2 regions of the Rouxiella badensis genome follow, and region 2 is predicted to be linked to the other one. Evidence: predicted binding sites of a transcription regulator. Region 2 holds the regulator's gene; the other holds the start of a gene.
The links. The regulator LexA, encoded in region 2, represses DNA repair genes until DNA is damaged. The targets are predictions, from matches to a motif close to TNCTGTATGTACATACAGNA.

Region 1: a site for LexA is predicted at 1,971-1,990, ahead of sulA (SOS-induced cell division inhibitor SulA). Genes of this name have one in related genera too.

The regions. Positions count from the first base shown of each region.
Region 1 is NZ_CP114062.1:2,570,965-2,574,107, forward strand. It holds gene yccS (YccS family putative transporter) at 1-1,108, shown strand, start outside; gene O1V65_RS11980 (TfoX/Sxy family DNA transformation protein) at 1,167-1,793, opposite strand; gene sulA (SOS-induced cell division inhibitor SulA) at 2,012-2,518, shown strand; gene ompA (porin OmpA) at 2,875-3,143, shown strand, end outside.
Region 2 is NZ_CP114062.1:3,710,111-3,713,253, reverse strand. It holds gene plsB (glycerol-3-phosphate 1-O-acyltransferase PlsB) at 1-306, opposite strand, end outside; gene O1V65_RS17125 (diacylglycerol kinase) at 433-801, shown strand; gene lexA (transcriptional repressor LexA) at 907-1,515, shown strand; gene dinF (MATE family efflux transporter DinF) at 1,687-3,036, shown strand.

The sequences.
Region 1 (3,143 bases), 1.1 Mb from region 2:
CATCGAGTCAGAGCAGGCGCTGTCGGAAGCGGCGACCGCCGGACCTAAAACCTTTGCCGATGACAAACTCACCGGATTTCAGGATATCTGGCTGCGTATTTCGCGCCATCTGACGCCAAAGTCTGCGCTATTTCGCCACGCGGTGCGTATGTCTGCGGTGCTGCTTTTTGGCTATGCGTTTATTCAGATAAGCGGACTGAGCCACGGCTACTGGATCCTGCTGACCAGCCTGTTCGTCTGCCAGCCAAACTATAGCGCCACGCGAAGAAGATTGGCGCTGCGCGTTGTTGGCACATTAGCGGGCGTCGCGTTAGGCATGCCGATTCTGTATTTCATTCCTTCTCTCGAAGGACAAATGATTTTAATCGTCATCTGCGGGATGCTGTTTTTCACCTTTCGCAGCGTGCAATACGCACATGCCACGATGTTTATCACGCTGTTGGCGCTGCTGCTGTTTAATCTGATGGGACAAGGGTTCGAGGTTGCCATACCCCGAATCATCGACACGCTAATAGGTTGTCTGATTGCCTGGTTCGCCGTCAGCTTTATCTGGCCCGACTGGCGTTTTCGCCAGCTACCGACGGTGGTTAACAAGACCTTTTATGCTAACTGTCGCTATCTGGATGCCATTTTGGTTCAGTATCATCAGGGCAAAGACAACGGTCTTGAATATCGTATTGCCAGAAGGGATGCACATAACTGTGACGCAGAATTGGCGTCGGTTGTCTCGAACATGACCTCCGAGAAAGATAACGACAGAGACACGCTTGACGCGGCTTTCCGCCTGCTGTGCCTGAATCACACCATGCTCAGCTATATATCCGCGCTGGGCGCACACCGCGAAAAGCTTGAAGACAGTGAAACCTTGACGCTGCTTGATGATGCAACGCGCTATGTCGATAGCGCACTGCATCATGAAGGGACAGATGACTCTCAGGTCAAAGAATTGCTTCATACGCTCTCCGAACGTATTCAAGCCAAAACGACGGCGTCGGACACCAAAGAGCAACTAGTTCTGCAACAAATTAGGCTACTGCTGGAACATATTCCTGAAATGACCAGCCTTAATAATAAAATTTCCCCAGCCGGGAAAGGGCCTAACGTTTAAGCGCTTAAGCCGCTAAAACAAGGCCAGCGGAGAACCTGTGTTTTCCGCTGGCCCGACGCTAGGCCCTTATCCCCTGCTCTTCCTGAGTAAAGATATTAAACCAGTCGGTCAATCTGGCGCGCGACGGGACGGGCAACACCGACATGTGATACCCCAGAATCGCCCCTTCGAGGGCAAATAGCGTAAGGATGCCCGGCACCTTTTTCACTGAGCAGAGTTTAACGTAGGTTTTAATGGCCCCCTGCATTCGAAGTTCGGCGGAATTTTTAACGCCAATCTGCCACAGCATTCGCTCCATCGATAAATTGATATTCGGCAAATCCTTTAGCCTCCTCGGATCGTTCTTCTTCGCTGCCTTTTCAATTTGCATCCCCCGAATAGCATCATTCGCCAGCTTAATCAGCCGCTCAGGCTGCTGCCAAAGTGACTCACCCACCTGAAAATAGCGCAACAGGATCTCGATACCTCGTTTGTGATAAACAAACTGCCGCATAGCCATCTGCCTCATTATTTCTTCGTTTTCATTGGTGGCGCGCAGATACAGCTCTCCGTCCGCCACCAGCGCAAACATCGCATCACCGTACGACAGGCTGTACCCCCCGAATTGAGGCCGAGAATGAATCACACCCAAAGGTGATAACAAAGCTATGGATTGAGCAATCTTTTTTTTAGTTTCATTTAACATATTGATTTCCTTATCGCTTAATTCAAACGAAGTGAGATTTGATACTACATGAACCCTTTAAGCAAAATACTCAAACCCTCTTACGCAGCCAAATCTAAACTCTCTTTCTCGACGATTAACTTCAAGAGTTGCGAGATATCTTGGAAAAATTAGGTTGATCTCTCGCCATATGCACAGTACTGTATATCCGTACAGTAACTAACTGGTGGAACAACACTATGCGAACTCATCATCGTCATCATTCTCATTTCAGTCAGCATCCTTTATCGGCAAACGCGACGCCAATATGCCAAAATTCAACGGCTAACAGTGGCTTACTGAGCGAGTTCGTCTATAGTGAAAATCAGCCGGCTTTGACGCAATTGCTCTTACCGCTGCTCCACCATCTCGGTGCACAGTCTCGCTGGCTGCTTTGGCTTACTCCAACCCAAAAACTGAGCCGTCGCTGGTTGGCCCAATCGGGTTTACCCGTGGACAAGATAGTTCAGGTGAGTCAGCTTGAAGGTATTGCATCCGTCGATGCCATGGAGCGCGCTTTATTGACAGGTAACTACAGTGTAGTACTCGGTTGGCTGCCAGAATTAAGTGACTCAGATCGCAAAAGATTACAAGTCGCTGCAGAAACCGGAGGATCTTATGGCTTCATCATGAAGCCCCTGGAAGATCGATTTTCAGGTGCCGGACAACCTCCAGCAGTAAAAATTCATTCCTCCGTGTACCATTAATTCAATTTAGGAGTAATCTGACAAAAATAATCCGTTTATTAGTGATTCGTGCTGATTATCGCGCCGGAGCCAGTAAAAACGGGTGTTTTTGAGGTTTAAAAACACATAGTTTCGTCAACATTTTGTCTATGATGTTAAGAAATGTGTACATTTTCCCGTTTTTTTCCTGAGCGTAATCACATCAAGCTTGTAACTTTCTCGCCACGTTGTAGACTTTAGTTCGCCAAGGTTGCTCTTATAATGCCTACGAAAAGTGGCAAGTACCTAAGTGAAGCAATAACTTGGACGAAGGAATTTAACCAAGGGCTTAAAGCTTAAAGCTCAATTGCCTATTTGGATGATAACGAGGCGCAAAAATGAAAAAGACAGCTATCGCATTAGCAGTGGCACTGGCAGGTTTCGCTACCGTAGCGCAAGCCGCACCGCAAGATAACACCTGGTACACCGGTGGTAAATTGGGCTGGTCCCAGTATCACGATACTGGTTTCGCTAATGCTTACAATGGTATTGGCAACGGTCCAACTCACGACAGCCAACTGGGTGCCGGTGCGTTTGTAGGTTACCAAGCGAACCCATACCTGGGCTTCGAACTGGGATATGACTGGCTTGGCCGCATGGCTTACAA
Region 2 (3,143 bases):
CACCGATTCCTGTTTAGGCTGATAATAGGAGAAAACACGTGGCCCTTCACCGATGAAAACGTGACTCGGCAGTTGAACGCCGTCTATTTCCAGAGGAATGAGCGGGTCGGGCAGATTCTGCGCGAGGCATTGTGCCCGCAGTGTCAGAAGATCGGCCTTGGAGTTGTACGGCAAAACATACAGAATTGGACGCGTTGGATCTAAACGCAACTCCGTCACGGGATCTGTAGGAATGACCTTGCTTCTTACCAGCAAATTTAGCGGTAAATTCAGTAAGGTATAATAAAGTCTACGCCATCCTGACATAAAAAACGTAAAGCCTCTTGTTAGCAATTCGCCGCAAGGATACCAGAAAGCAGGTATGAGATCTGTGGTGATAGGACAACGAATTCAGGCTAAAATGCCTAAAAATCACATTAAGACTTAAAAATAATGGCAAATCAGGTCACTGGGTTTACCCGAATTTATAAGGCAGCCGGCTATTCTATCAAGGGAATTACCGCCGCCTGGAAGCATGAAGCCGCATTCCGTCAGGAAGCTATCGTCGTTGTCCCCGCCATCTTACTGGCATTTTACCTTGATGTTAGCAGCATCGAACGAATATTAATGGTTGGCGCACTCATTTTAGTGCTGGTTGTTGAATTACTGAACAGTGCGGTAGAAGCGGCAATCGACCGAATTGGCTCTGAAATACACCCACTTTCTGGGCGTGCGAAGGATATGGGTTCCGCTGCTGTTTCAATCACCATTGGCTTTGCGCTTTTCACCTGGGCAGTCATCCTGGTGCCGCACTGGCTTTGAATATTTCATACTTCTTAATGTCTGTTTTTGCAGATTCTTAGGTTTTAATTCCGCCAGTACCTGTATATACTCACAGCTGGACTGTATAAACAACCAGGGGGCGGAATGAAAGCTTTAACGACCAGACAACAAGAGGTCTATGACCTTATACGCGATCATATTTCGACCACGGGTATGCCGCCAACACGTGCAGAAATTGCCACCCGTCTGGGATTCCGCTCGCCTAACGCCGCTGAAGAACACCTGAAAGCGCTGGCACGTAAAGGCGTTATCGAGATTGTTTCCGGCGCTTCTCGCGGCATTCGTTTGCTGATGGAAGAAGAAGCCGGGCTACCGCTGATTGGCCGCGTGGCCGCCGGTGAGCCATTACTGGCGACTCAGCATATTGAAGGGCACTATCAGGTTGACCCAGGTATGTTCAAACCGAGCGCCGACTTCCTGCTGCGTGTCAGCGGCATGTCGATGCGTGATATTGGTATTTTAGACGGCGACCTTCTGGCGGTTCACAAAACGCAGGACGTCCGTAACGGGCAGGTTGTTGTCGCACGCATTGACGACGAAGTGACCGTTAAGCGTCTTAAAAAGCAGGGCAATACCGTGCAGCTGCTGCCTGAAAACAGCGAGTTCGAACCTATTGTGGTCGATCTTCGCGAGCAAAACTTTAGCATTGAAGGACTGGCGGTCGGCGTTATCCGCAACGGCGACTGGATCTAATCAGCCTCCGCTTTTGGCGTTAGCCATTTACACAGTCTCGTTTTGCCTGTCGCCCCTTCATTGGGGCGATATTGTTTCTGTCACACGAAGACCTGTTATTCATAAGCCGTTGTTGTTTATATAATCCGTTAAACCACGAATCGTCATCACAGCCTGGGCTCTCACACCATTATGCGATCGCTTTTCTCTTTGCCTGCTTTAAGAAAAACCTTTCTAAGCCCTGCCGACAAGGCGCTCTGGCTTCTCGCCCTCCCGATGATCTTCTCCAACATTACCGTGCCCTTGCTGGGTTTGGTTGATACAGCAGTGATTGGTCATCTTGATAGCCCTGATTATCTTGGCGGTGTCGCCGTCGGGGCAATGGTCACCAGCTTCCTATTTATGCTATTGCTCTTCCTGCGTATGAGCACCACCGGAATGACCGCGCAGGCGCTGGGGGCGCGGAATAACCTTCTGCTGGCCCGCGCGTTCGTGCAGCCGTTTTTGTTGGCACTGATTGCCGGTACGCTCATTTTCCTGTTTCGCCAGCCGTTGATTTCCGCCGCATTGCACATCGTGGGCGGCAGTCAGGCGGTGCTCCAGCAGGCGCAAATATTCCTCTCGATTCGCTGGTATAGCGCCCCTGCGTCGCTGGCGAACCTAGTGATTCTCGGCTGGTTGCTCGGGGCCCAGTATGTGCGTGCGCCGGTCATCATGCTGATAGTAGGCAATCTGCTTAACGTTATTCTTGACCTGTGGCTGGTGGTCGGGTTGGGATGGAACGTCAAGGGTGCGGCCGTTGCTACCGCCTGCTCCGAATATGCCACGCTGGCTTTGGGACTGTGGCTAGTTTCCATTGTGATGAGAAGACACGGAATAAGTATTGAGCTGCTGAAAGACGCATGGCGCGGCAATCTGCGCCAGCTGATCGCGCTTAATCGGGACATTATGCTGCGTTCCCTGCTGGTGCAGCTGTGCTTCTCTTCCCTTACTATCATCGGTGCGCGACTCGGGACGGAGATCGTTGCCGTCAACGCCGTGCTGATGAACCTGCTCACCTTGACCGCCTTTGCGCTCGACGGCTTTGCCTACGCGGTCGAGGCACATTCCGGGGAGGCGTTTGGCGCGAAAGACGAGAGTAAGCTGCTGCACGTGTGGCACGCGGCCTGTCGACAGGCCGGACTGGTCGCGCTTGGCTTCGCTGTGGTGTATGCGCTGGCCGGTGAGCAAATTGTCAATCTGCTCACCTCAATTGCCGACCTAAGAACGCTGGCCGACCGCTATCTTGGCTGGCAGATTATCTTACCGCTGGTGGGCGTATGGTGTTATCTGCTCGATGGCATGTTTATTGGCGCAACGCGTGGAAAAGAAATGCGCAACAGCATGGCGGTCGCCGCCGCAGGTTACGCGTTGACATTACTGGCGTTACCCACGCTGGGTAACCACGCTCTCTGGCTCGCCGTGGCGGTCTTTCTGTCGCTGCGGGGCGTGGCGTTAGGCTGGATTTGGCGACGCCACTGGCAAAAAGGCACCTGGATTTAAATGCTTTGGATTAATCCTAGTTATGCTCTTAATTCCTGTTTAAGCCTGAAATACTGAAATTAGCGACTACAATTAGAACTGTTGATAAGCATTTATCAAATGCAGTA